2 regions of the Silvibacterium dinghuense genome follow, and region 2 is predicted to be linked to the other one. Evidence: predicted binding sites of a transcription regulator. Region 2 holds the regulator's gene; the other holds the start of a gene.
The links. Region 2 encodes LexA, which represses DNA repair genes until DNA is damaged. Its sites were predicted from a motif close to CANTTCGCTTTTTATTCGC; they were not measured.

Region 1: the regulator LexA is predicted to act here: its motif matches at 2,607-2,625, upstream of ESZ00_RS04695 (DNA polymerase Y family protein).

The regions. Positions count from the first base shown of each region.
Region 1 is NZ_SDMK01000001.1:1,184,033-1,198,823, reverse strand. It holds gene ESZ00_RS04705 (cupin domain-containing protein) at 1-320, opposite strand, end outside; gene ESZ00_RS04700 (acyl-CoA carboxylase subunit beta) at 483-2,084, opposite strand; gene ESZ00_RS20020 (hypothetical protein) at 2,228-2,398, opposite strand; gene ESZ00_RS04695 (DNA polymerase Y family protein) at 2,633-3,949, shown strand; gene ESZ00_RS04690 (GNAT family N-acetyltransferase) at 4,082-4,561, shown strand; gene gluQRS (tRNA glutamyl-Q(34) synthetase GluQRS) at 4,623-5,594, shown strand; gene ESZ00_RS04680 (VWA domain-containing protein) at 5,962-6,843, shown strand; gene ESZ00_RS04675 (acetyl ornithine aminotransferase family protein) at 7,485-8,882, shown strand; gene ESZ00_RS04670 (glycosyltransferase family 2 protein) at 9,191-9,985, shown strand; gene ESZ00_RS04665 (hypothetical protein) at 9,999-11,555, shown strand; gene ftsH (ATP-dependent zinc metalloprotease FtsH) at 11,934-13,853, shown strand; gene ESZ00_RS04655 (aldo/keto reductase) at 14,034-14,791, shown strand, end outside.
Region 2 is NZ_SDMK01000002.1:1,162,944-1,177,734, forward strand. It holds gene fliE (flagellar hook-basal body complex protein FliE) at 1-137, opposite strand, end outside; gene flgC (flagellar basal body rod protein FlgC) at 172-696, opposite strand; gene flgB (flagellar basal body rod protein FlgB) at 787-1,251, opposite strand; gene ESZ00_RS14065 (sigma-54 interaction domain-containing protein) at 1,248-2,522, opposite strand; gene ESZ00_RS14070 (response regulator transcription factor) at 2,560-3,228, opposite strand; gene lexA (transcriptional repressor LexA) at 3,461-4,063, shown strand; gene ESZ00_RS14080 (DHA2 family efflux MFS transporter permease subunit) at 4,184-5,758, opposite strand; gene dnaK (molecular chaperone DnaK) at 6,281-8,200, shown strand; gene ESZ00_RS20095 (hypothetical protein) at 8,294-8,470, shown strand; gene ESZ00_RS14090 (Fpg/Nei family DNA glycosylase) at 8,474-9,283, shown strand; gene ESZ00_RS14095 (DnaJ C-terminal domain-containing protein) at 9,325-10,542, shown strand; gene ESZ00_RS14100 (hypothetical protein) at 10,588-11,058, shown strand; gene ESZ00_RS14105 (MerR family transcriptional regulator) at 11,068-11,484, shown strand; gene hpnI (bacteriohopanetetrol glucosamine biosynthesis glycosyltransferase HpnI) at 11,604-12,809, shown strand; gene ESZ00_RS14115 (NAD(P)/FAD-dependent oxidoreductase) at 12,977-14,566, shown strand; gene ESZ00_RS14120 (hypothetical protein) at 14,639-14,791, opposite strand, start outside.

The DNA.
Region 1 (14,791 bases), on a different contig from region 2:
CTGGGCGGAGAAGAAATGACGAGGAACCGGACGTCGGCAGAGGATTCATTGCGGGCCTGGTGCGTCGCACCGGGGACAATCTCCAGCCCCTGGCCCGCGGTAAGGCGATGCAGATGGTCTTCGAGCTCCATGGTGAACTCCCCGGCCAGCACGTAGAAGAACTGCCGCGCGCGGTGATGCAGGTGGCGCTGCTCGGCGGTGCCGGGCGGCATGCGCTCTTCAATCACGCTGAGACCTTCCTGCTTGACGAGGTGCCAGCCGTCGCAGACCTCTCCCCATACATAGTGATTCGCTTCCGATGGCTGTATCGCCTCTGCCACGTTCCTCCTCGCAGTGGTGGTTGGAATATGAAATTCGATTCTCCCATCTTGGAATCGAAACGTGGCCACCGGGTTCTCGCTTCCCCCTCAAACAGAACGTGAAGGGGCCAGCATGGGCGGGGCACCCTGGTTTTACGCTGTATCTGAGCCCTGAGCCCTGAGTTAGAGCGGAATATTCCCATGCTTCTTCGGCGGATTTTTATCCCGCTTGCCCTCGAGCATCTCGAGGGCTCGGATGAGTCGGTGCCGGGTTTCTCTCGGCCGGATGACGGCGTCGACATAGCCGCGCTCGGCGGCCACGTAGGGGTTGGCAAACTGCTCGCGGAACTCATGCGCCTTCGCGGCGCGGGCTTCGGCGAGGATGGCAGTCTTTTCTTCTTCGGTAAGAGCGCGTTCGTGCCCGGCCTCGCGCACTGCCTGCTCCAGCTCGCGGCCGTAGACGATATTGACCGCGCCCTCCGGGCCCATGACCGCAATCTCCGCAGTGGGCCAGGCAAGATTGAGGTCGGTGCGGATGTGCTTCGAGCTCATCACGCAGTACGCGCCGCCATAGGCCTTGCGGGTGATGACGGTGAGCTTGGGCACGGTCGCCTCGGCGAAAGCATAGAGAAGCTTGGCGCCGTGGCGGATGATGCCGCCATACTCCTGCTGCGTGCCGGGCAGAAAGCCGGGCACATCTTCGAGCGTGATCAGCGGAATATTGAAAGCGTCGCAGAAGCGCACGAAGCGCGCGCCTTTCACGCTGGCATCGATATCCAGCACCCCGGCGAGAAAGGCCGGCTGGTTGGCGACGATGCCCACGGAGCGGCCGTTCATGCGCGCGAAGCCGACGACGAGATTGCGGGCGAAGTGTTCGTGCACCTCGAAAAAATAGCCGTCGTCGACGATGCGGGTGATGACGTCCTTGATGTCGTAGGGCTGGTTCGACTCGGGGGGCACGAGTGTGTCGAGCGCGGCATCGGCGCGGTCGGCCGGGTCCAGTGTCGCGCGCCGCGGCGGATCATCGAGATTATTCGAGGGCAGGAAGCTGAGCAGTTCGCGCACCATGGCGATGCACTCGCGGTCGTCATGAGCGAGAAAGTGCGCCACGCCGGAGATCTCGTTGTGCGTCGTCGCGCCGCCGAGTTTTTCCTTGGTGACCTCTTCGTGCGTCACGGTCTTGATCACATCCGGCCCGGTGACGAACATGTACGAGGTTTTGTCGACCATCAGCGTGAAGTCGGTGATGGCCGGCGAGTAGACTGCGCCTCCAGCGCAGGGTCCGAGGATGGCCGAGATCTGCGGCACCACGCCGCTGGCCAGCGTGTTGCGCAGGAAGATGTCGGCATAGCCGGCCAGCGAGACGACGCCCTCCTGGATGCGCGCTCCACCCGAGTCGTTGAGGCCGACGATGGGTGCGCCGACGCGCATGGCCATGTCCATGAGTTTGACGATCTTGGCGGCATTGGTCTCGGAGAGCGAGCCACCGAAGACGGTGAAGTCCTGGGCGAAGGCGAAGACGGTGCGTCCATCCACGCGGCCGTAGCCGGTGACGAAACCATCGCCGGGAATGCGCCGCTCGGCCATGCCGAAGTCGTTGCAGCGATGGGTGACGAGCCGGTCGGTCTCCTCGAACGAGTCCTCATCGAGCAGCAGCAGGATGCGTTCGCGGGCGGAGAGCTTGCCCTCGCGGTGTTGCCGCTCCCGGCGCTCGGGGCCGCCGCCTTCCTCGGCTTCACGGTCGCGGCGGGCCAACTCTGCTGCCGGATCGTTGAGGGGTTCCATGGTGACGGATTATAGAGGGCTGCGCATGGGCTGCGCCGGGCAGGGAAAGATGCAGCCGGTGTGGAAAAGCACAGAAAGGGAGGGAGAGTGTGCGCAGGATGCGCTTCCGGCGCTGCCCGGCAGGCCGCCGAGGTGCTGAAAGGCTACAGCGTCTCGTGATGGAAGAGGTCGTCCTCTTCCTTGCACGGACTGCAGGTGCAGCCGACCGCGCAGCAGATCAGGACCGCCACGCCAAGGGTGATCAGAATGGCGGGCAGGTAATCGCTGATCCGTGTCAGGTGTCCGAGAATGTCGTGCATGCGAGTGAACCACATAAGAGCAGCTCCGCTGACTAGGAATCTGAGAATGAACCGATGGTTTCCTGGCAGCGATGGTGGGGGGTAGGCCCATCATCTCACTGTGTTAGACGAAAAGCGACGAAATTTGCCGCAGCTCGCGGAGGTGTATTCGGATTTCGGACGAGAGATATGGGTTGTGAACCGGATTGGGAGTTGCCGAAGATTTTTCGGCCTTGCCTTTTTGGCGAATAAAAGGCGAATATATGGACTATGCCGGAACCGCACCCTTCCGCTGCCGAGCCGCGCATTCGCTGGCTCTTTCTCGACCTGAACTCCTACTTCGCCTCGGTGGAGCAGGAGTTGCGGCCGGAGCTGCGCGGTCGGCCGGTGGCCGTGGTGCCGGTGATGGCGGATACCACCTGCGCCATCGCTGCGAGTTATGAGGCGAAGGCTTTTGGGGTGAAGACCGGTACGCAGGTGGCCGAAGCGCGTCGGCTCTGCCCGGGCATCCAGTTCATTGAAGCCCGGCACGATGTGTATGTGAAGTACCACAAGCGCATCGTCGAGGCGGTGGAGCAGTGTGTGCCCGTGTCGGCGGTGCTCTCGATCGACGAGATGGCCTCCAGCCTGATGGGCCGCGAGCAGCCGCTGCGGGCGGCGCTCGCGCTGGCGCGGCGGGTCAAGCAGGCGCTGCGTGAGCAGGTAGGTGAGACGCTGCGCTGCTCGATCGGACTCGCGCCGAACCGTTATCTCGCGAAGATTGCCTCGGACATGGAGAAGCCGGACGGGCTGGTGGCGCTGACGCCGGACCTGCTGCCCGGTGCGCTTGAGCGCCTTAAATTGCGCGACCTGCCCGGCGTCGGCGCGCGCATGGAGAAGCGGCTGCATAGGGCCGGCATCCGCACCATGGAGGAGCTGTTGAAGCTCGACCGCGAGCGGATGAACGCCGCCTGGGGAGGCATCCAGGGCGAGAAGCTGTGGTATTGGTTGCGCGGCGAGGATTTTCACGACGCGGCGCTCGCGCACAAGAAGTCGATCAGCCAGAGCCACGTGCTTCCGCCCGAGCTGCGCACTCTGGAGGGCTGCTATGCGGTGGCGCAGAAGCTGCTGCACAAGGCGGCGACGCGGCTGCGCGCCGAGCGCCTGTGGACGGCGAGCGTGGCGCTCGGCATCCGGTTCCAGGTTCCTCGTACCGTAGCCCCGGGCACCGAGGCCCAGCGGCTGCATTCTTCCGGCATCCCGCAGGAGGGATGGTCGCAGGGGACCGCGGTCGTCGAATGCCAGGACAGCCAGACGCTGGTGGAGGCGCTGCGCCGGCTGTGGGAGCTGTGTCCCAAGGATGCGCGGCATCGGAAGCCGTTCTATGTGGGCGTATGGCTGGGTAACCTGGTGCCGGATCACCTGCATACGCTCGACCTCTTCGGCAATCTTGAGCGCGAGTCGAAACGCACGCGGCTGACCACGGCGATGGACTCTCTGAACGCGCGATACGGGCTCACCACGCTGATGCCGGCGAGCATGCTGCTGGCCAAGGAGGCAGCGCCGACGCGCATCGCGTTTACGAACATTCCGGATCTGTTCGAATAATTGACAGTGGCCCATTCAAGCCCGCAGTTGGCTTGAGTGGGGAAACGACCGGGTGCCCCACGTCTCGATTCTGAGACGTGGGAGAGTATGAACCTGTCATCTCTGGTAAGCGGGGGCTGTGGAGGATTTTCCATGAGCATCGTGCTGCGCATGGCCGAAGACGCGGATTTTCCCGTTATGGCGGAGTTGCGTGCCGCGGCATGGGGAGAGCGCGAGTTCTGGATGGAGCGCCTGATCCGCTATCGGCTCGGCCAGCACTCCCCGCAGCATGCGCTCCTGGAACGAGCGATCTTCGTAGCGGACGATGCGGGCAGCGTGGTGGGGTTCGTCGCCGGACATCGTACGCGAAGGTTTGACTGCGACGGTGAACTGCAATGGATCAACGTCGTCGCACACCGGCGCGGCGAGGATGTCGCTGTTCGGCTCATGTCACGCATGGGCGTGTGGTTCGTGGAGCAACAGCTGAGCCGTGTCTGCGTGAATGTCGATCCTGCGAACAGAGTGGCGCGACGGCTCTACGCAAGATGCGGCGCACAGGCACTCCATGAGCAGTGGATGGTCTGGGAGGATGCACGGACCATGGCCGAAAGCGTTTCGGCAGACGGACTGTGATCCCACGTCTCAAATGCGAGACATGGGGCACCCGGTGTGTCTTCGTTGTGCAGGCGAGATAATGAAGAGGACTTTCTGCCGCATGCTGAACCCGCTCACACTTCTCGCCGACAGGCAGCGCACCTACCGCGGACGCCTCGCGCCCTCGCCGACCGGCCTGCTGCATGTCGGTCACGCGGCGACGTTTCTGGCCGCCTACCAGCGGGCAAAGGATGCCGGAGGCGTGCTGGTGCTGCGCAACGAGGATCTCGACACGCAGCGGGCGCGGCCGGAATTTGTCACCGCTATGGTTACAGACCTGCGCTGGCTGGGCATCCACTGGCAGGAAGGGCCGGAGCTCGGCGGCCGCTATCGCCCTTACAGTCAGAGCAAGCGGCGCACGTTCTATCTCGAGGCATGGCGAAAGTTGCGCGATGGCGGATGGATCTATCCCTGCCGCTGCTCGCGCAAGGATCTGGCTGCGGCCGTCGGTGCGCCCCACGAAAGCCAGGAACAAGGGGGCGAGGACGACGAGCCGCGCTATCCGGGCACGTGCCGTCCGCTACCGGTAATGCCCGGTGCGGGATTTTCCAATCAGGATGAGAAGCCGCGCCCTTACGACGAGCCTGCCGGCGTGAACTGGCGTTTCCGCGTGCCCGATGGGCGTGCGATCGAGTTTGACGACATCCACTTCGGTCCGCAGCGCTACGTGGCAGGGCGCGACTTCGGCGATTTTCTGGTGTGGCGGCGCGACGATGTGCCGAGCTATCAGCTGGCCTGCGTGGTCGACGACGCGGCCATGCGCATCACTGAAGTGGTGCGCGGCGAAGACCTGCTGAAGTCGACCGCGCGTCAGATATTGCTTTACGAGGCGCTGGGGCTCGAGCCGCCGCGCTGGTATCACTGTCCGCTCATCCGCGATAAGGATGGAAACCGGCTGGCGAAGCGGCACAATGCGCTGGCCCTGCGTACGCTGCGCGAGATGGGACGCGACCCGCATGATCTGCGCCTCGCGCTGCTGGGCATGCCGAGCCGCATCGCCCCTCGTGACTAGCCTGCTTCGCGCAGGACTGGCCGTCCGGGCCCTTCGCTGCGCGTGGCGCTCCCGTTGGTCGCGAACGAAATTTTGCTTTCAAAAATAACCCGGGTGCCCCATCCAAGCTCCGCTTGGGTGGGGAAGCACAAACGTCCGTTCTGCTCCAGGTGGAACAGATTTCACGCCCGGGGAGTGAGACGGAAAGAGTGTGGCTGCGTCGAACAAGCGCATGAAGAACGCTGGAGGGATCAGGAAGCCGGGTCCCCCACGTCTCGATTCTGAAACGTGGGAAGGCGATGCTGTATCCGCTCAAGATTCTTGTCTTCCGCATCTTTTCAAAACGCGTCGCGTCCGGATTCTCATCCTCGTTCTGCTTGCATGCGCTTTGCGTGGCACAGCGCAACAGGATGCATCCTCGCCCTATACGCTGCACGTGCAGGCGAATGAGATTGGCGTGACCTTTCATGCGGTCGATGAGAATAGGCGTCCACTCACACATCTCACTCAGAAGGACATCGAGTTGCGCGAGGACGGCAAGGTGCAGAAGCACATCACCATGCTCAAGTCCTTCGAGGACCTGCCCATCCGGGGCGGCTTTCTCTTCGACGCTAGCCCTTCGATGGAGGGCTCACTGGATGAGAACCGCGCCATCATGCAGATGTATGCCTCGCGGCTGCTCAGGCCAGGCGTAGATCAGGCTTTCGTCGCGCAGTTCGATCAGGATGTGCTTCCGCTTGCCGACTGGACCGACTCCGGTGCGGCTCTTACAGCGGGCGCGGACAAGATCGGATGGCGTGCCAACCGCATTGCGGATACGGCGATCTATGACACCGTCTATCGCGAGTGCCGCGACCGGTGGAGCCAATTCCGCGGCGAGGCCACGGGCAATTTCCTTGTCCTGTTCAGCGATGGAGAAGATAACGCCAGCCGCGTGTACCTGAGCGAAGCGGTCGATATGTGCCAGCGCTCGCGTACGGCCATTTATGCGATCAGCAACAGTCGGCATTCGGCCTTTATTGCGGCCGGGCAACATATGCTTGAGACGCTTGCGGCGCAGACCGGCGGCAAAGTCTTCTATCGCCTCGATGCGGACGCGGCGTGGAAGGTCATGCAGGAGATCGAAGCCGAGCAGCGCAATCAGTACCGGCTCACGTATCTGCCGCCGAACTTCAAAGCCGACGGAAAATTCCATGAGATCCGGCTGCGCTGCCGCACATGCGAGGCAAAGTTCGTGGTCCGCTCCGGCTACTACGCCATGGCGCGGTAACTGGCTGCTGCGCGCAGGGCGAATTGCCTTCGGCACGCGCTCCCGCTGGTCGCGAATGAAATTTTGTTTTTCACTCCATCAGAAAATAAAGCGGGTGGGGAAGCACGCATGTCCGTACCAGAGGTTTCATGCTCTCAAACAGCAGAGAACCCGGGTGCCCCATCCAAGCTCCGCTTGGGTGGGAAGGCACGAACCCCTCTATGCTTGTGTTCTCGGTGGTGCGTTCTGTCGGATTCGCAACCAACGGGAGCGGATCGCCTGGACGGCAGGTCCTCGCCAGGACGCCCGGTCCCGTGCTATGCTGCCTCACAAGTCAGCCATGCAGATGTCCGCCGCCATCCCGGTGATCTTCGCCAGCACTCGTAGCTGGAGCCGGGCGTATGCGCGCGCGATTTCGCCTCGCAAGCATTTGCGTGTGCTGAAGCATCTGCGTGTTTTGCCTTCCAGCGCGCGACCTAGCCTCTTCGGCAGCGCCTAGTCGCCGCTGCCCGCCGCTGCGCTTCTCTTGAGCTACGTACGCTCGAGCACCCGGCGACCGGAAGAAGACTCTCTCACACGAAATCATTCGGCCATCTGCCCGCGCCACATAGGAATGGTGCAGGCCCCAGACTATCCCGCAGGGATTCAAGGAGAGACGCAGTATGAGCACCACGACAGCCAGCCTTACGCAGCCTACCACCACCGCCGACGTTCGCGCCCAGTACGGGCCCAAGCTGGTGACTCCGCTGCCCGGCCCGAAGGCAGCGCGCATTGTGGCCGATGACGACCGGCTGATCTCGCCCAGCTATACCCGCTCCTATCCGATGGTTGCGAAGCGCGGCCGCGGCGTCCGCGTCGAAGACGTGGACGGCAATGAGTTTCTGGACTTTGCAGCGGGCATCGCGGTTACCTCGACCGGCCATTGTCATCCCGAAGTGGTGAAGGCGATTCAGGATCAGGCCGCCGAGCTGATCCACATGTCCGGTACCGACTTCTACTACGAGTCGCTGGTGACGCTCTCCGAGCGCCTTTCCGCGATTGCGCCGATGGCAGGACCGCATCGTTTCTACTACGGCAACTCGGGCGCGGAAGCTGTGGAGTGCGCGCTCAAGGTCGCCCGTTACCACACCGGCCGTCAGCATGTGATCGCCTTCTTCGGCGCCTTTCACGGACGCACCATGGGCGCACTCTCGCTCACCGCGTCGAAGCCGCAGCAGCGCCGCCGCTTCGCGCCGCTGGTGCCGGGCGTGACGCATGTGCGCTATCCCTATGCCTATCGCGGCTGCGGTGACTCGCAGGAAGAGAAGGATGCCTTCGCGCTCGAGTGTGCGCGCTACATCGAAGACCGCCTCTTCAAGACCACGCTGCCTCCCGAGGAAGTAGCCGCCATCTTTGTCGAGCCGATCCAGGGTGAGGGCGGCTACGTCGTGGCTCCGACGATCTTCATGCAGGAGCTGCGCCGCATCTGCGACAAGTACGGCATTCTTCTCGTCGCCGACGAGGTGCAGTCCGGCGCAGGCCGCACCGGCAAGTGGTGGGCGATTCAGCACACCGGTGTCGAGCCCGACATCGTCTGCTCGGCCAAGGGCATTGCCTCGGGCATGCCGCTCGGCATCTGCATGACCAAGGCTCATGTCATGGACTGGAAGCCCGGCTCGCACGCATCGACATTCGGTGGAAACCCGGTGTCCATCGCGGCGGCCCTGACGACGATGGATATCCTCGAGCGCGAGGGCATTGCCAATGCCGCGTCCATCGGTGAGAAGATGCTGGAGCGGCTGCGGACGTGGCCGGCCAAGCACGGCATCGTAGGCGATGTGCGCGGACGCGGCCTGATGATCGGTGTCGAGATCGTGAAGAACCAGCATTCGAAAGAGGCTGCCGGCGTGTGGCGCGATCGCATCGTGGAGCTGGCCTTCGAGCGCGGCCTGCTGATCCTCGGCTGCGGCGAGACCTCGATCCGCCTCGCTCCTCCGCTCATCCTCAACGAGCACGAGGCGGCGGTTGCTCTCGATATCTTCGAAGAGTGTGTGGCGATGGTCGAAGCCGAGCAGAAGTAAGTCACAAGCAGTACAAACAGTACAAAACAGAAGCCGCGCACTATCTGGTTCCTCCGAGATAGTGCGCGGCTTCTTCTATGGAGAAACAATCCTCTAACTTCTGTTTATGAACGATTTGTAATTTAAGGTAGCCTGGTTTTCCGCAGATATCTGGCTGGAAACGCTATCCTTATGCATCACACATAAAATCAGACTTTCTACGGCCTTGAATGTGCAACAAAACCATATGGCTTCCGTCAGTCATAGGTAGAGAGAAAGAGCCGGGAGATACCGGCAAAAAATCCCTGATCACATGAAGTGGAGCTTGGATGATTCATCAGCAGCGTGTTGCTGTCGTCCTGCCCGCCTATAACGCGGGACTTACTTTGGAACGGACGGTGCGTGAGCTACCTCCGGAAGTCGTGGACGAATTAATCCTGACCGACGATGCCAGCTCCGACAACACGAGCCAGCTGGCAATAAGTCTCGGCATCAAGACAATCCGGCATGACCGTAATCGCGGTTACGGCGGCAATCAGAAGACCTGCTACACGGCCGCGCTCGCCTCCGATGCAGACATCGTGGTCATGCTGCATCCTGATTATCAGTACGCGCCGGGGTTGGTCGGCGCCATGGCGGGTCTGATTGCGAGCGGCGAGTATGACTGCGCCCTCGGTTCGCGCATCCTCGGCAATGGTGCGCTGAAGGGCGGCATGCCGCGCTATAAATACATCTCCAACCGCGCGCTGACCTTTACGCAGAATCTGATCATGGGGCAAAAGCTCTCCGAGTATCACACCGGCTATCGCGCCTGGAGCCGCAAGGTCCTCGAGCGCCTGCCGCTGCTGAGCTGTTCGGATGATTTTGTCTTCGACAATCAGATGCTCGCGCAGGCCTTTCACTTCGGCTTTCGCGTGGGTGAGATCTCGTGCCCGACACGCTATTTCCCCGAGGCTTCGTCCATCAACTTTCGGCGCAGCGTGGTGTACGGCTGCGGTGTGTTGCGGACGGCGCTCGACTATCGGCTGAAGGCCATGGGTCTGAGCAATCCGGACTTCCTTGCCGACGAGCCTGGAGAGCGGCTCACCTCCTACTCGATTCCGGAACACTGTTTCCTTTCCTAACGCCTGGGACCCTGTGGCAACGACTTCGAATTCTTTTCCGCTTCCTTCCGGCGCGGCGCCGTCGACGACCGCCTCGCGCCCGGAGACCGTCCGGCGCGCGGTGCTGGCGGCGATGTGCCTCTTCCTGCTCTTCTGGCTGGGCTATTTCATCGACAAGACCTGGCACTGGTCGCTGGTCAACGATGCGCCGCAGCTCAGCTATCTCATCTTCCTCATGAAGCATGGGATGAAGCCCTACCGGGACATCATCGAGATGAACATGCCCGGAACCTATCTGGTGCACTTCGCCGTGCTGGGGATGCTGGGCTGGAGCGATCTGGCGTGGCGCGTCTTCGATGTCCTGCTGATCGGGGTGATCGGCACGGCGATGGTGGTGATCGCGTGGCCTTACAGCCGCGCCGCGGGCATCTTCAGCGCGGTGCTCTTCGCACTCTTTCACGGCCGCGACGGCATGGGTGAAACCGGCGAACGCGATCTGGTAATCGCTGCGCTGTTGTTGGTGGCTTACGCCTGTCTCTTCCAGGTGCTGCGCCATGGCCGCGCATGGCCGATGCTGTTCGTCGGCTTCTGCGCCGGCTATGCCGCGACGATCAAGCCGATTCCTCTGCCCATGGCACTGCTGCTGGTGGCGGTGGGGGTGCTGGCTTTCCGGCGCGAGGCACGGTCCATCTGGTCACCGCTGCTCTTCGGACTGGCGGGGCTGGCGATCGCATTTGCGATTGTCGGAGGATTCCTGGTGCATGAAGGGGTCCTCGGGCTTTTCCTGCGGGAAGAGCATGAGATGCTGCCGTTCTATGCGCATCTCGGCGACTTCGACCCGCACTGGATGCTGATGAACAGCTCGACCTCGTCTTTCCGGACGCTGGCGGTGCTGGCGCTGGTGCTGACCATGGCCATGCGCTGCTGGCGAAGCTGGGAGGAGCGGCTGCTGCTCACCGGCATCGCCTTTGGCATCTTTTCCTACTTCTACCAGCAGAAGGGAACGCCCTACCATCGCTATCCGATGATCGCGTTCACGCTGCTGTGGTGCGGGATCGTCTTCTTCCAGGCGCTGCGGCAGCGCGGCTGGATGCGCTGGGTGGCCGTGGGCGCGGTGGGATATGGCGTGGTGCTGGCTCCGCTCTATGCCCGCACGGCAGCAAAGCGTCCCTGGTCGCAGGACTACGAAGAGGGTCTGACCCGGGACTTGAATGCGCTGGGCGGCGCCGGGCTGTCCGGCCATGTCCAGTGCCTGGCGACCTCGGCCGAGTGCGACACGGTGCTCTACCGCATGAAGTTGATGCAGGCGACCGGGCTGGCCTATGACTACTTTGTTTTCAACCGTCGGCCGGGACCGGTGGTCACTGAGAGTCAGCAGCGCTTCTGGTCGCAGCTGGAGCAGAATCCGCCGCGGGCGATCGTGGTGACGGTCGGGCTTTATCCCAGTGACCGCTTCGGGTACGACAAGCTGTCTCTATGGCCGGCTTTCGCGGATTACCTGGGTGCGCATTACCGGCTCTATGCCGACCGGCAGTTCCCCATGTTTGAACAGCGGGCCATCGCTTACCGGCTCTATGTGCGCAAGGATTGAGGCGCATACAGGCCGGCGGGTGGTCGTGTCTGCAGTTAATTCCATTCCTTTCAATGAATTAAGCGTCCCTCGGCAGAGGTGAATGCTCCCCTTTGCCTCTGCCTGGCTTCTTCCGGATGGCGCAAAACCGGCCGGAGTATGAATTGTCTCGAAAGGCTGCCGAAGTGAGGGAGTAGAATGTAGGGCAAGCGATAGGGTGTCTGAGGTCCCGGCGATTCATATTCCTGTAAATAGATGGTTCGTCTGGTGCTACTTCCTTACCGCTGCCGGCGTCGAATGTAGGAAAGCGGAAAAGCGGTTCCCGAGTGTTTCCGATCAGGGAATGCTCCACTGGCTTCCCGGCTTTTGTGTTCGCCGCATGAGAAATGAGGTTTTTTCGTGAATTCAACGGTCAAGCAGATCATTTTCTGGGTCTTCATCTTTGCGTGCCTGGTGGTCCTGTGGCAGGTCTTCCAGCGGAGCACCGGTCATGGAGCAGACACGGAGATTGCTTTTTCCGAGTTCCTGCAGGATGCACAGCACGGACAGATCTCGGATGTGACCATCACGGGTGGGAATGAGGTCCACGGAAAGCTGACCGGGGATAAGCCCGGGAACTTCCACACCACCATTCCGCTGAACTACTCGCACCTGTACGACATCCTGGATCAGAACCACGTCAAGGTGAATATCCGGGACAACCAGGGCAATGCATGGTGGAGCATCCTGATCCAGTTCTCGCCGGTCATCGTCATCGGCGCGCTGTGGTTCTTCATGATCCGCCAGATGCAGTCGGGCGGAAACAAGGCGCTGTCCTTCGGCAAGAGCCGCGCGCGCCTGCTCTCCATGCAGCAGAAGAAGATCACCTTTAAGGATGTGGCCGGTGTTGACGAGGCCAAGGAAGAGCTGAAGGAGATCATCGAATTCCTGCGCGAAGCGCAGAAGTTCCAGCGCCTGGGCGGCCGCATCCCCAAGGGCGTGCTGCTCGTCGGACCTCCGGGTACCGGTAAGACCCTGCTCGCCCGCGCCGTGGCCGGCGAGGCCAACGTGCCCTTCTTCTCCATCTCCGGTTCGGACTTTGTCGAGATGTTCGTCGGCGTCGGCGCAAGCCGCGTCCGCGACCTCTTCGAACAGGGCAAGAAGAACGCACCCTGCATCATCTTCATCGATGAAATCGACGCGGTCGGCCGCCATCGCGGCGCCGGTCTCGGCGGTGGACACGATGAGCGTGAGCAGACCCTCAACCAGCTGCTGGTCGAGATGGACGGCTTCGAGTCGAACGACGGTGTCATCCTCGTCGCTGCGACCAACCGCCCTGACGTGCTCGATCCCGCGCTGCTGCGCCCCGGCCGCTTCGACCGCCGCGTGATCGTCGGCCGTCCTGACGTGCGTGGCCGCGAAGAGGTTCTCCGCGTGCACGCCAAGAAGGTTCCGCTCTCCGAGGACGTCGATCTCCGTGTCATGGCTCGCGGCACACCGGGCTTCTCCGGCGCCGACCTGGCCAACATGGTGAACGAGGCTGCCCTCAACGCTGCCCGCCAGAACCGCAAGGCCGTGGCCATGCTCGACTTCGAGCACGCCAAGGACAAGGTGCTCATGGGTGCCGAGCGCCGCTCGATGCTGCTGACCGACGAGGAAAAGCGCGTTACCGCGTATCACGAGGCCGGCCACGCGCTGGTCGCCGCGCTCCGCGATCACGCCGATCCGCTGCACAAGGTCACCATCATTCCGCGCGGCATGGCCCTGGGCGTCACCATGCAGCTGCCGGAAGACGACAAGCACACCGTCACCAAGGACTATCTTGAGACGCAGCTGGCCATCCTCATGGGCGGCCGCATCGCGGAAGAGATCTTCCTCAAGCAGATGACCACCGGTGCCGGCAACGACATCGAGCGCGCCACCGAAATGGCCCGCAAGATGGTCTGCGAGTATGGCATGAGCCGCCTCGGCCCGCTGACCTTCGGCAAGAAGGAAGAGCAGATCTTCCTCGGCCGCGAGATCGCGCAGCATCGTGACTTCTCGGAAGAGACGGCACGGCAGATCGACGGCGAAGTCCGCAGCCTGGTGGACGAAGCCTATCGCTCGGCCTACGCCATCCTCGACGGCAACCACGACAAGATGCACAAGATGTCGCTGGCCCTGCTCGAGCGTGAGACGCTGGACGCGAACGAAATCCGCATGATCATCGACGGGCAGGACCTGCCCCCGGTGAAGCCCACCGGTGGTGCAGGCGCCCCGAGCGGGGACACGCAGCAGGTGCTCCGTCCGGAGTCGGGCCGCGGTTCGAGCTTCCCCGAAGGCAGCCCGTCGCCCGCATAACGTTGTTCCACCCAAACCGAAAAGCCCGGCTGAAAAGCCGGGCTTTTCTTTCCCCCAAAAACTTGTCATCCCGGCCGAAGCGAACGAAGTGGAGGGACCTGCAGTCCATTGGCATCAGGTTCCATCTTTCGAGCCGTCGCGCACGACGCATATACTTTCGCTCGAGACGCTGGAGATCCGATGAAGCCAGGTGAACCGTTGCCCGATGCCGCTCGTTCCAACCGCCGTACCTTTCTGAAGACGGGAGCCTCGATTGCCGCCGGCCTGTCAGCCTCCGCGGCGCTCGCAGATACGTTCCCTGCCGATACGCTCTCTGCCGATACACGCCCTATTGACGCCGCTACGCCTGTGGCAGATGAGCCGGTACAGGGCCTGATGCCCACGCGTAATCTCGGCAAAACCGGCGCACGGGTCGCCATCTTCGGACTCGGCGGTCAGGGTGCGCTGGAAAAGCCCAACAACATGGACATCGCCCTGCCCATCATCCAGCGCGCGCTCGAACTTGGAGTCAATTATTTCGACACCTCGGCCATCTACGGTGGTCCGGAGCGGTGGAGTGAGCAGTATCTCGGCAAGGGGTTGCAGGGCAGCCGGAGCAAGGTTTTCCTCGCCACCAAGACCAAGGAGAGAACCCGCGACGCCGCGCTCCGGAACATCGAGCTCTCGCTCAAGCTGCTGGATACCGATCACGTCGACTGCTGGCAGCTGCACGACGTCGGCATCCAGGAGGATGTGGATCAGATCTTCGCCAGGGACGGCGCGCTCCAGGCGCTCATCGAGGCCCGGGAGCAGAAGATCGTCCGCAATCTGGGCGTGACCGGCCGCTTCCGCCCCGAGGCGCTCATGGAGTGCATCCGTCGCTTTCCCTTCGACACGGTTCTGTTCGGCGTCAACGCTGCGGACAAGTACCACTATCCTTTCGCCAAAGACCTGCTTCC
Region 2 (14,791 bases):
AGAGCCGAGCGCAGCAGGTTGCTGAAGGGCATCTGGCTGCCGTCTGCTCCTGAAGCAGCCGTGCCCGGCCCAACAGAACCTGTCATCGCAGAGCCCGCTCCACCGGCCATCATGGCCCCGATCGTGTTGAGATCCATCGCCATCCTCTCTTTCCCTGCCCGGCTATCGCCGCTATGCCTTCATAATGTCGAGCGAGGAGCCGATCATTGCCTTAGTCGCCTGCACCGCCGAGCTGTTGAGCCCGTAGGCCCGGTTGGCGCTCATCAGGTCCACCATCTCGGTCAGCGGATTGATGTCCGGATAAGAGACATAGCCGTCCTTGTCCGCATCGGGATGCTGCGGGTCATAGCGGCGCAATCCATTGGCCTTGTCCTGCACCACGGCAGCGATGGTCACGCCGCCGACATTGCCCTCGGCCTCGGCAAAGACGTCGTCTCCCGGAAATCCGGCGCCGGAGAACCCATTCCCCACCGCACCGTTTCCGGTATAAGCCGCTTCGGAAATGCCCTGGTCTGCAAAGGCATCCGCGAAACTCGGCGCCTCGGACTCGAAGACCACATGCTGACGCCGGTAAGGCCCACCCTGCGGCGTCTGCGTCGTTTCCGCGTTGGCCATGTTCGCCGCCACCACCTCGGCCCGCAGCCGCTCGGCGGAGAGTGCCGAGCCGCTGACATCCATCACTCCAAAGAGATTCATCGCTCCCCACCCTTTTCCGCTTGCCCTGGTTGCCCCGATTGCAAATCCATTGCCTCTGTCTTCCTCTGCCACCATGCGCGACCTGACCGGTTACTTGCTGTCGGCGTGGATCGCATCCATTACCGTCGAGTACTCGTTCTTGAGCAGCGCGACGCCCATGCGGAAACGCAGTTGATCCTCGGCCATCTTCAGTCCCTCGCGATCCATCGACACGTTGTTGCCATCAGGCCGCTCGAGCAGTCCGTCGACACGCTCGACCGAGGCCGCGCGCCGCGCGCCTACCGGCCGTCCCGCCGCCTCATCCTTCCTCCGTTCGGTGATCTCGCCCATCGAGGCCTCCATCTCTGCGGCAAAGTCCAGGCCCACCGCGCGATAGCCCGGCGTATCCACATTGGCCGCATTCTGCGCGGTCAGCTTCATCTCCAGGCCGGTGAGATCGAGATAGCGCTCCAGCTGATCGCTCAACAGGGTTGTCACGTACATGGCATTGCCTCCCGTATCCATCCCTGCAAACCATCCACCAGCCGTAAGCGGCGGGGATTGCAAAACTCTCATGCCGGCTCTTCTTCGCCAAACTCGATCTCCGACACGCCGATCTCCGGACGCTCCTCGGCAAGAATCCAGGCTCGCTCGAGCACGTGCTCAAGCTCACGCACATTGCCCGGCCAGGGATACGCCTCGAGCCGCGCTCGGGCTTCCATGCTCAGGCTTTTCGCCGCGCTGCGCTCACTCAGCCGGGCAAGAAAGTGTCCAACGAGCTCTTCGATATCCCGCACCCGTCCAGCCAGGGGCGGCGTACGGATCGAAAAGACAGAAAGACGGTGATAAAGATCCATGCGGAAGGTGCCATCATTCGCCATCCGCGCCAGAGGCCGATGCGTGGCCGCGACCAGCCGCACATCCACCTTCACCGCCTCGTTGTCGCCAATGCGCTGCAGCTCTCCGCTCTCGAGAAAGCGCAGCAGCTTGGCTTGCAGCGGCAGCGGCATCTCGCCGATCTCATCGAGAAAGAGCGTGCCTCCGTGCGCAGCCTCGATCCTGCCCGTGCGGCCCTGCACCGCGCCCGTGAAGGCGCCGCGCGTATGCCCGAAGAGTTCGGCCTCGAGCAGCGATTCGGGAATAGCCGCGCAGTTCAACACCACGAAGGCCCGTGAAGAGCGAGGGCTCAGGCGGTGCAGTGCGCGCGCCACCAGTTCCTTGCCTGTCCCGGTCGGCCCCTGGATGAGCACCGGGGTCGTGCGCGGAGCTACGAGGCGGATGCGCCGGCTCACCTCGAGCATGGCCGCATCCTCACCGATAAACTCCGGAAGGCGAAGACTGGCCTGCGGCAATGGAGTCGCCACGCCCTGCACTACTCTCAACGCCGGCATGGCGTCAGAGCGAAGGGCCGCGGCTTCAGGCCGCGCGGTTTCGATTACGGGCGCCGCGTTCCAGGCAGCTCCGTCGCCGTCCTGTCCGCGGCGCACAGCCAGCAGCACCTCGTTGCGGCGCGGGCTGCGTGTCTGTCCGGATAGCTCAGCATCGCCCAGGGAGACCAGGTCCATCTCTCCATAAAGGCGTTGGCAGTCGGCGACAAACTCTGTTATCTCGAGATCGGGCAGCCAGCTATCGACGATCAATGTCTCAGCAGGCTCGGCATCGAGCAGCGCCAGCGCCTCTGCCCCGCCGGCCGCTTCGCGCACCTGCCAGCGCAGGCTCACCAGCGTCTCCCGCACCCGCTGACGAAAGGAGAGATCGGAACTCACCAGTACCGTGGTACGCGGCCGCGGCGCCGTTGCAGCCATGGGAGGATGCGCAAGGGAAGAAGAATAGGGTGTTGCGAGCATAGTGTCTGCGCTCCTTTAGCGCTTGTTTGCAGTCTGGTTACTGCGCGAGTCCGATGGCGTACCCCTGCCCGCGCACCGTCTCGATCAACGCCGGTTGGCCGGTATCGCCCAGCTTGCGGCGGAGGTAGTTCACATAGACATCCACTACATTTGTGGTGCTGGCGCGCAGCTCCCATACATGCTCCAGCAGGGTCGCGCGGGAGACTGCCTGCCCGCGGTTCAGCAGCAGATATTCGAGCAGTGCGAATTCCTTGTTCGTGAGGGTGACCGCACGGCCTTCACAAAGCACGCTGCGCTCTACCCGGTTGACCTCAAGACCGCGCTGGCGCAGCACCATGGCTGCCGCGCCACGGCGGCGCACGACCGCCCGGCAGCGCGCCCGGAGCTCGGACATGGCGAAAGGCTTGGCGAGAAAATCGTCCGCCCCCAGCTCCAGCACCTGCACCCGCACCTCGAGCGCGGAGCGCGCCGAGAGCACCAGGACCGGCGCATCCTCACCTGAAGCACGCAGCAGTTTCAACACCTCGAGACCATCGCGGCGCGGCAGGTTCAGATCGAGAATGGTCAGGTCCGGAGCCACGGTGTGAAACTGATCCACGGCCTCCTGCCCGTCGCACGCCACGACGACAGAGTGTCCCTCGCCTGCAAAAGACCGCTGCAAAAGTGCTGCCAGTGCCTGGTCACCGTCTACCACCAGAAGACGCATCGCTGTTTCCCTCACGGCTACTTTCCCGCGAAGCGGCGCAGCGAACAATAGGCAAAAGCAAAGACGGCTGTGGCAGTATTTCCGCTATGGGAAAAGCAGGAAGGGGCGTACCAAAACAAGATCAGGACGAAAAGGGAGTCACACCGGCACAGGAACGATCACCGTTATGTGTAAATGGCCATGCAGAAAAAGAAATCCGTGCAGTTCGCTTTTTATTCGCTACAATGAGCACATGGCGGTTACGCGTCGACAAAAAGAGGTGCTGGACTTTATCACGGCGTTTGTTCAGCGCAACGGTTATTCGCCTTCGTTCGAGGAGATCGCGCAGGGTCTTGAGCTGCGCTCGCTGGCCACAGTGCACAAGCACGTGACCAATCTCCAGAACAAGGGATTGCTGCAGCGCGCGCACAACCGCAGCCGCTCGATCGACGTGCTTCCTCCGCGCCCCAAGGCGAGACCCGGCGAGCGCTTTCCCCTGCTCGGCCGCATCGCTGCCGGTCTGCCGATTGAAGCCGTTGAGAACCAGGATTCCATCTCGCTCACCGATGTGGTCGGCAGCCGAGAGGTCTTTGCTCTCCAGGTGCGCGGCGAATCGATGCGCGACGAGCATATTGTTGACGGCGATTATGTCTTCGTCGAGCGCGGCAACACCGCGCATGAAGGCGATATCGTCGTCGCTCTGGTCGGCGGCATGGAGTCCACGCTCAAGCGCTACTACCTCGAGGGCTCGACCATTCGCCTGCAGCCCTCGAACAGCGAAATGGATCCGATCTACGTTCCCGCCGCGCAGGTCGCTATTCAGGGACGCGTGGTCGGCGTTCTGCGCCGCTGCTAGCTCTCAGCTTCTAGCTCATCCTCGCTATTTCGGCCTCCTGTTCCTGCCCGCGAAGGAAGATCGCAAAAGCACCAAAGCCCGGCCTTGGCCGGGCTTTGGTATTGGAAGAGGTGCTTGCTTCTAGTGCGCACCGGCAGGAGCCTTCCTGCCCGGTACGACCTTGCGGAAGAGCCACACCATCGCCACACAGGCGAAAGAGAGCAGCGACATCCAGCGGAAGACATCGACGAAGGACCAGAGCTGCGCCTGTTGCCCAAGTTCGGTGTACATCCGGCCATACGCCACACCTTGCGTATTTGCAGGGTTTGTCATGTGGCCCAGGTAGTTTCTGAGCGCGCTCGTCTGCTGCTCGAACCACACGCCGGAGCGCGGAACATAGTTTGCGATCTCGTTCTGGTGCGCGTCCGTGCGCCGCGTCAGCAGTGTCTGCGCAACAGAAATTCCAATCGATCCGCCGATGTTGCGCAGCAGGTTGAAGATACCGCTGGCGCTTCCAATCTGCTCATTACGCAGAGTGCCGTAAGCCTGAGTGGTGATGGGCACGAAGACAAAGCTCAACGCGAAGCCAGTCACGATGATCGGCAGCAGCAGTGTCGTCGGACCGATGTCCAGCGTGAGATTGCCGAAGAAAAGCGACATGATGCCGAAGACCACGAAGCCGAAGGTCAGCAGGTAGCGGGCGTCGACCTTGCTGCCAAGGTAGCCGATCACCGGCATGCCGAGAATCGAACCGATGCCGCGCGGTCCGACGACCAGGCCCGCGGTGAAGGCTGTATAACCGAGCAGATCCTGATAGAAGAGCGGCAGGATCGTAATCATCGAGTAAATGCACAACCCGAACATCGCGATCAGCAGGCAGCCGATGGCGAAGTTCCAGTTTTTGAGGGTCTTCAGATTGACGAGCGGAGACTTCGAGCGCCAGGAATGCCAGACGAACCAGATAAAAGATGTGACCAGGAAAAATGTTGCCCAGCGAATCCAGGCTGCGCCGAACCAGTCGTCTTCCTGCCCCTTGTCGAGAATCACCTGCAGGCAGCCGGTCCAGACCGCCAGTAGGCCGAAGCCGAGATTGTCGAACTTTCCCGCCTTGGCATTCTTGATGTACGGCGGATCGTGCACGAAGCGGCTGATCATGAAGAGGGCCAGCGCACCAACCGGGATGTTGATGTAAAAGGCGTAACGCCAGCTGTAGGTGTCCGTAAGCCAGCCGCCCAGCGTCGGCCCGAGGACTGGAGCCACGACCACGCCAAAGGCGAAGACGGTCATCGCGATGCCGCGCTTCTGGGGCGGGAAGCTCTCGAGCAGGATGGCCTGCGAGAGCGGCTGCAGCGCACCGCCGCCAGCGCCCTGCACCACGCGCGCCAGGAGCATGATCCCGAGCGTCGGCGCCGCGCCGCAGAAGAACGAGGAAACAGTGAAGATGACGACGCAGGTGAGCAGAAACCGCTTGCGGCCGAATTTGAGCGAGAACCAGTTACTTGCCGGCAGAATCACGGCATTGGCCACCAGATAGCTGGTAAGCACCCAGGTCGCCTCATCGTTCGAGGCCGAAAGAGACCCGGCAATATACGGCAATGCCACCGAGGCGATCGCCGTATCCAGAACCTCCATGAAGGTGGCCAGCATCACCGAGATGGCGATAAGCCAGGGATTGACACCGGCGTTCTGCGCCTGCTGACTGCTCTCGTCTGCCATGTTCCTGCTTCTGTCTGCAAATAAAGGGAGCGGCGAAGCCGCAGAAAAGATGACACCGCGGCGGGCGAGGCGTCGCTTTACAACTTGCTGTCTATCAATTCGATACAGAAGGTGGCCCGGAAGATGCAGACATGAACCAGATCCGGCGGCTTCCCACTTCTATAGATGTAAATGCATGAAAATAAATAAGTTCAATCACATCCAAGGACCACTCTTGACCATCCTAAAAGCTGTCTGCACTTCTCTCTGGCACCCACCACCCTCTCTTTCCTGCATGCATGCCCTTAAAGAACTTCAAGAATTACGCATATCTCATTGAAAATAAATATGATAATGGGCACCAAACAGGAATGGCACAGGGGCTTACGCCTTGATCTACCCCAACTTAAACTTTCTTTGACAGATTGGACGTTTGCTTGCATCCCTGAATCGATATTCACCATCAGATAGATTGACAATAACTCACTCAAGTGCGACAGTAGTGCTTGACGGGAGTCGTCGACAGTTCAGGAGCAGCCCAATATGGCAAAGATTATCGGTATCGATTTAGGAACAACGAACTCGTGCGTCGCAGTGATGGAAGGCGGCGAACCCAAGGTCATCCCCAATGAAGAGGGCGGACGCACCACCCCTTCGATTGTGGCTTTCACCAAGAGCGGCGAGCGCCTGGTTGGCCAGGTAGCCAAGCGCCAGGCCATCACCAACCCGCAGAACACCATTTACTCCGTCAAGCGCTTTATGGGCCGCCGCGCCAGCGAAGTCAGCGACGAAATGAAGATGGTGCCGTACAAGGTCAAGCAGCAGGGCGATCATGTCGTCGTCGAGGCCCAGGGCAAGGACTATACCCCGCCCGAGATCTCGGCCATGATCCTGCAGAAGCTGAAGAAGGCCGCTGAGGACTATCTCGGCCAGACCGTGACAGAAGCGGTCATCACTGTGCCCGCGTACTTTAACGATGCGCAGCGCCAGGCTACCAAGGATGCCGGTCGCATTGCCGGTCTCGACGTGAAGCGTATCGTCAACGAGCCGACGGCCGCCGCGCTGGCCTATGGCCTCGACAAGAAGAAGGAAGAGACGATTGCCGTGTATGACTTCGGCGGCGGCACCTTCGACGTGTCGATCCTTGAAGTGGGCGAAGGCGTGATTGAAGTGAAGTCGACCAACGGCGACACGCACCTGGGCGGCGACAACATCGACCAGGCAATCGTGGACTGGCTGATCGATGAATTCAAGAAGGACGAAGGCCTCGACCTCGGCGCCAAGGGTAACGAAATGGCTCTGCAGCGCCTGAAGGATGCTGCCGAGCGCGCCAAGATCGAGCTCTCGACCGCGCTCGAGACCGAGATCAACCTACCGTTCGTGACGGCGGATGCGAGCGGCCCGAAGCACCTGGTCAAAAAGCTGACCCGCGCGAAGCTTGAGGCACTGGTTGAGCCGATCCTGCAGCGTTCGATCGAGCCCTGCAAGAAGGCGATGGCCGATGCCGGCGTCGACGCCAGCAAGATCCACGAAGTGGTGCTGGTCGGTGGACAGACCCGTATGCCGCGCATTCAGCAGATCGTGAAGGATCTCTTCGGCAAGGAGCCCCACAAGGGCGTGAACCCGGACGAAGTCGTGGCCATCGGCGCCGCGGTGCAGGCCGGCGTCCTGGCTGGTGAAGTCAAGGATCTGTTGCTGCTCGACGTGACCCCGCTGACGCTCTCGATTGAGACTCTGGGCGGAGTGGCGACGGCGATGATCCCGCGCAACACGACCATCCCGACCAAGAAGACCGAGACCTTCTCGACAGCGGCCGACAGTCAGACGGAAGTGGAAGTGCACGTCCTGCAGGGCGAGCGCCCGATGGCCGCGCAGAACCGCACGCTGGCGAAGTTCAAGCTGAGCGGCATTCCGACGGCTCCGCGTGGTGTGCCGCAGATCGAGGTCACCTTCGACATCGATGCGAACGGCATTCTGAACGTGACGGCCAAGGACAATGCGACAGGCAAGGACCAGAAGGTGACCATCACTTCCTCCTCGGGTCTGAGCAAGGAAGAGGTTGAGCGCATGGCCAAGGAAGCCGAAGCGCATTCGTCGGAAGACAAGGCGAAGCGCGAGGAGATCGAGGCCCGCAACCAGCTCGACGGCCTGGTCTATAACGTCGAGAAGATGCTGAAGGACAACGGCGACAAGGTCTCCGGCAGCGAGAAGTCCGAGGTGGAATCCGCCCTGGCTGACGCGAAGAAGACCCTGGAAGGCCAGCCCGATGCGGCGGCAATGAATGCCGAGCGCGAGAAGCTGACCGCTGCTTCGCACAAGCTGGCCGAGGCGATGTACAAGGCCGGCGCGACCCCGGGAGCTCCGGCTGACGGCGGTGCGGCAGCCTCCGGCACGACCGAGGAAGCCAAGAAGGACGAAGGCGTAATCGACGCCGAGTACGTGGACGTCGACGACAAAAAGTAAGTACGCAGGCAGCTGCGTTTGAACCATCGAGGGGCTGCTCTGTTGAAGAGCAGTCCCTCTCGTTTTCAGCCTGTATTTCGGCAAAGGAGTGCTATGACCGGAACCAACACATTGTGGAAGTGCGAGCAGATTCGTGCCGGACAGGTTTATAACCGGGTGATGTTCGACACGAAGGAAGAGGCAGAGCAGTTCCGCACAGCCATGAATAAAGCCGAGCCCGATCTCTTCTGGAGTATTGAGCCGATCGAAGCGCGGATGGTGTGGAACTGATCGATGCCCGAAGGAAATGAGATTCATCGCTTTGCCGAGCGACATGCGGCCGCGCTTGCCGGGAAAAGATTGCACGTGGATTCACCGAACGGTGGATTTCCCGATGCATCCCTGCTCAACGGGCGCACCCTGAAGTTGGTCGAGGCTTACGGTAAACATTTGGGCTATGTCTTCGGAAAAGACCTGATCGTGCATGTGCATCTCGGCATGTATGGCGACTTCTGGGAAGGCAAGATGCCGCTGCCTCCGGAAAAGGGCGCGCTGCGGTTGCGCATGTGGACCAGGACGGACTGGGTTGAGCTGCGCGGAGCCACCGATTGCTCGATCTTCGACAGCGAGAAGTGGGCAGCGCTGCTGGCAAGGCTCGGTGCCGATCCCCTGCGTGAGGATGCCGATCCGGAGCCGGCCTTTGCAACCATCCGCAAGCGCAAGACGGCAATCGGATTACTGCTGATGGACCAGCGCATCTTCGCAGGTATCGGCAACATCTTCCGCGCCGAGTTGCTCTATCGCGCACGGATCAGCCCGATGCGGCCAGGGCAGGAAGTCTCGCTCGCCGAGCTGCGGTCGATATGGAAAGACGCCTGCAAGCTGATGCCTGCGGCAATGGAAGATCGTCGCATCGTGACGACGCGGCCCAAAGATCGTCCGCACTCACGAGGCACTGTGCCAAGCGAAACTGTTTCAGACGAGGAAGTGCATTACGTTTACCGCCGCCACAATAAGCCGTGCCTGGTGTGTGGTGCGACAATCAAAAGGCAGGAGATGGGCGGGCGCACCGTGTACTGGTGCCCCGAATGCCAGAAGGCCTGAGAAGCCGGCCTGCCGGAAAGTTTGAGAAGAGCTGACCAACGATGCCATCGACTCAAAACAAGGATTATTACGCCATTCTTGGCGTCAAGAAGGCGGCCACCGCGGATGAGATCCGCAAGGCCTTTCGCAAGCTTGCGCGCAAATACCACCCGGATGTGAACCCGGGCGACAAAAAGGCCGAGGAGAAGTTCAAGGAAATCTCCGAAGCCAACGACATCCTGAGCGACGAGAAGAAGCGCAAGATTTTCGACCAGTTCGGCTTCTACTCGGACCAGATCGACCCGGCTGCGGCCGAGGCTGCGGCACGCGGCGGTTACGGCCCTGGCGGCCCAGGCCGCGGCGGCGCGCAGGAAGTGCCATTCGACTTCGGAGGCTTCGATTTCTCCGGCTTCGAAAACGCGCAGCACGCCGGGGCAGCCGGCCAGCAGCCAGGAGGCTCGAGCTGGGGCGGGTTCAAGGATATTTTCTCCGGCATCTTCAACCAGGGCCAGGGGGGAAGAGCCCAGGAGGGTCCGCAGGGCGGCACTGACCTGGAGTATCAGGTGCAGGTCGACTTCTGGACGGCGATCCGCGGCGGCACGACGAAGCTGCAGGTACAGCGGCAGGAGATCTGCCCCACGTGTAAAGGCAAGGCTTCAACCGGCGGCGCACATACCTGCCCCGAATGCCATGGCTCCGGCCAGGTGACGCAGATGGGCGGTCGGATGAAGTTCAATATCCAATGCCCGCGCTGCGGCGGATCGGGCAAGGTACGCAATGCCTGCCATACCTGCCACGGTCAGGGCACGGTGACACGCACCGAGACGATCGAGTTCCGTATCAAGCCGGGAACCCGCGACGGCCAACGCATTCGCCTAGCCGGCAAGGGCAATGCGGGTGTGAACGGCGGAGCACCCGGCGATCTCTACCTGAACATTCGCGTGGGCACGAACCCGGTCTTCACACGGCAGGGCGACGATATCCACGTCACCGTACCGGTGACGGTTTCAGAGGCAGCTCTGGGGGCGAAGATCGAGGTGCCGACCATCGACGGCCGGGCCTTGCTGAAGGTCCCCCCGGGCACGCAGAGCGGCCAGAAATTACGCATGGCCGAGCGCGGCGTTCCCTCGGCCGCACACGCCGGCGTGCGCGGCAACCAGATTGTCACCATCGAGGTGACAGTCCCCAAGGTGCAGGATGAGCGCTCGAAGGAGATCCTGCGCGAGCTGGCCAAACTGAATCCGGAAGACCCGCGCGAAGCGATCTGGGCGAAGGTCTAAGCCAAACGCTGAGACAGCAACAACCGAGGGAGACAGCGGCAGACAATGACAGAGATGGCGGCACAGGATGAGATCGTACGCGACGACGCCAATGAACTTCTGAATGCCTCCGTCTCCTACGGCAAGCGGATGCTGCGCAAGTACGGAGAGTTCGGACCATTCGGCTTCCGATTAAATGAAGACGGCCAGGCGGTCATGGAGCCCATCGCACAGCATCAGATGCCTGCCGATGCTGCGTTGCTGCACGATCTGTTGCGCCAGCAGCTGACCGAGCGGGCACAGCGCGGCAAGCTGCCGGGCGCGGCCCTGGCCTCGAATGTGACCATGGCGCAGCCCTCGAGCGAGGGCTATTGTGATGCCATCATGGTAGAGATCGAGCACCGCAAGGGCTATGTGATCAAGGCGTTTGTCCCATATAAGATCACCGGAGGCCAGTTTTTTGGCTTCTTCCCCCGCGTGGTGCGATTCGGATCGATTCGGACGCAACCGGCGGTGGCCCAGCTCTTTACTTTCTGAGGAACTGCCATGCCGACAAAGCGAAAATCTAAAGGCGCCTATATGATCTCGGCCGTCGCCGAGATGTATGGCATTCATCCCCAGACGCTGCGGCTTTACGAGCGCGAAGGCCTGCTGAAGCCCTCACGCAGCGACGGCAATACACGCATGTACACAGATGAGGACCTGGAGCGCCTCGAGTTCATCCTTAACCTTGCGCGCGACCTGGGCGTGAATATTGCAGGCATTGCCATCATTCTCCAGATGCGTGAGCGCATGGAGGAGATGAACCGGCAGATGCAGGGATTTGTGGACTACGTGCGGTCGGAGATGGTGTCGCGGATGCAGGGGATGGGGCAGCCGGCGGCCTCAGCCATCGTGCCGCTGCGCCGTCCTGTGGTCGTCTCGCCTAAGCCAGCTACCCCCAAGCCAAAAGCACGCCGATAAGTCCCGTTTTTCGAAGCGATTACGATATCGTTAGCGCAACTTTCCCAGCGCTGCGCTAGTCTAATATGGTGCTCGGTACACGTAGTCTTTACAGATAACCCAGGCATCCTAGCCGCCCCATGATGAAACTTTTGCTTGGCCTCAGCCTTTTGGGCCTGCTGAGCTCCACAGTGTTCAGCATTCTGGTTTTTCGCGCCGCCGGACGTTTTGTGCGGCGCCGTCGCGATGCTCTTCGCGCTGATTCTCCATCCTTCTCTGCGCCGGTCTCACTTTTTAAGCCGCTTCACGGAGACGAGCCCCAGCTCGAGGCGCATCTCGAGAGCTTTTTCCGGCAGGATTATCCGAAATACGAGATTCTCTTCGGCGCCCGTGTCGCGACCGATCCCGGACTTGAAGCCGCACGCCGCGTCGCTGCCCGTTATCCGCATATTCCCGTGAAATATGTGCTCACCGGCGAACCGTGGCATATCAATGCCAAGGTCTGCACGCTGGAATTGATGGAGCGTGCCGCAGCCTATGACATCTTTATCGTCAGCGACAGCGATGTCCGCGTGACTCCGAATTACCTGCGCGAAGTTGCTGCTCCCTTCGCCGACTCAAAAGTCGGCGCCGTTACGTGCCTCTATCGTGGCGTCGGCAGCAATGGACTCTGGTCGAAGCTCGAAGGCGCGGGTATGTCCGTGGAGATGACGGCCGGAGTGCTCGTGGCCGACATGCTGGAAGGCACGCAGTTTACCCTTGGCCCCACCATGGCCGCACGCCGCAGCTGCGTTCAGGAGATGGGCGGCTTCGGCTCACTCGGTTCGTATTGCGCCGACGATTTTGTGCTGGGCAACCGGATTCACAATAACGGTCATACCGTGGTGCTCTCCACGCACATCATCGATCACATCGTACTGAACGAGGATTTCGTCGATTCCCAGAAGCACCAGATCCGCTGGATGAAGTCCACGCGCTTTTCACGGCCCAAGGGACACTTCGGCACCTGCCTCACCTTCAGCGTGCCGTTCGGCATTCTTGGCTTCGTCGCTGCACTCCTCGATCATCTGCCACATTTCGCATTTGGCCTGTTGGGCTTCAGTGTCCTTAGCCGTGCACTGCTGGCAGCTGTGATCAGCCGCAACGTTGTCCAGGAAAAGAACTGGCTCCAGACAGCCGCCCTCTTCCCTCTGCGTGATCTTCTTGGATTTTTCTACTGGGCCGCGAGCTATGCGGGCAGCACGATCGTCTGGAGAAATCAGAATTACATTTTGACTACCGATGGCCTCATGCTTCCCGCCGAAGCCGAGGACGACTCGAAGAGCGCTCCGGCGTTCACCTCCTGAGCGGGCCAACGCCCTGCTTCGCAACCGCCGATCCGGCAGGCTGATGGCCTGTCGTTGACCTTGGCAAGCACGGATTTACACATGTATCGGAAACAGAAAACCCGCGGCGTGTCTTTTCTCTGCCTCGCCGCTTCCCTGCACGTCCAACCTGCCGCGAGTGCCACCCGATGAGCACCGGCAGAACTGCAGTCATCATCGGAGCCGGGCCCGCCGGGCTCACCGCAGCGCTCGAGTTCCTTCGCCGCAGCGACATTCGCCCCATCGTGCTTGAGGCCAGCCATCGTATCGGCGGCATCTCCTGCACGATCGAATACAAGGGCAACCGCATGGATATTGGCGGACACCGCTTCTTCTCGAAGGTGGACCGCGTGATGGACTGGTGGACCGAACTGATGCCGATCGTCTCGGACGAGAGCGGTGACGGCGCACACACGGTCAGCTACCAGAATCGCACCAGCACCGTAAATGCCCGCACAGCCAGCGAGGACGAAGAGCTGGTCATGCTTGTGCGTCCGCGCAAGAGCCGCATTTATTTCCTCCGCGGCTTCTTCGATTACCCGATCACCCTGAGCGCAGGCACACTGGCGCGGCTCGGACCAGTGCGCACCATCAAGATCGGTATCAGCTATCTGCTGGCGCGCATATTTCCGCGCAAGGAAGAGAAAACGCTCGAAGACTTCCTGATCAACCGCTTCGGCAAAGAGCTCTACAAGACCTTCTTCCAGTCCTACACCGAGAAGGTATGGGGCGTGCCATGCGACCAGATCAGCGCGGCCTGGGGCGCACAGCGCATCAAGGGACTCTCGCTTCGCACGGCTGTCATGCACTTCCTCAAGAAGGCCTTCAGCCGCAAAAAGAAGTCGAGCGATATCGCGCAGAAAGACACCGAGACATCGCTGATCGAGAAATTTCTCTATCCCAAGCTTGGACCTGGCCAGTTGTGGGAGCACGTCGCGGATGAGGTCGTCCGCATGGGGGGCGAGGTACGCATGAACACTCGCGCCGAGCGGCTCTTCACCGATGGCAACCGCGTGACCTCCGTCGAGGTTCGCTATGAAAGCGGTGAGACCGAGATCATTCGCGCCGACTTCGTCTTCTCGACCATGCCGATCCGCGAGCTGATTCACTGCCTGGACGCGCCGATCCCGGCGAATGTGAAAGAAGTGGCCGAAGGGCTCATCTATCGTGACTTCATCACCGTGGGCCTGCTGGTGAACAAGTTAACTGTCACTGAGCCGGATGGATCACCACTCAAGGACACCTGGATCTATATCCAGGAGCCGGATGTGACGGTAGGAAGGCTCCAGATCTTCAATAACTGGAGCCCATACATGGTCGCCGATCCGACAAAGGTCTGGATCGGGCTCGAGTATTTCTGCTACGACACCGATCCGATGTGGCATATGCAAAACGATGAGATCGCGCGTTTCGCAATCGCCGAAGTGGAGAAGATCGGCATCCTGAAGACTGGGGATGTACTTGACGCGCATGTCGTGCGTGTTCCGAAGACCTATCCCGCATACTTCGGAACCTATGATCGGTTCGAAGAGATTATCGAATACACTTCGAAATTCGAGAATCTCTTCCTGGTAGGCCGCAACGGCATGCATAAGTACAACAACCAGGATCACTCCATGCTGACGGCGATGACTGCCGTGGATAACATCACCGCAGGGAATTTCGATAAAGACCCGCTATGGAAGATCAACACCGAGCAGGAGTATCACGAGGAGAAGAACGGCTCAGAGAAGCAGTAACCCCTGCGTCTCTTCCCTGCTTCAGAAAAGCCTGCGCTCACGCGCAGGCTTTTCTCTTAGATGGAAACGAGATCACTCCCACTGCGAGGCATGCCGGCGTAGCCACCAGCATGGTGTAACGCCATGCGGAAAGATTGCTCTGGCGCACTGTGTTGGCTGCGTCCCCATATAGTCATACTCGGCCTTGTTGCCCTTGAGGGGCGTGGCGAGGAATTGCTTGACGTC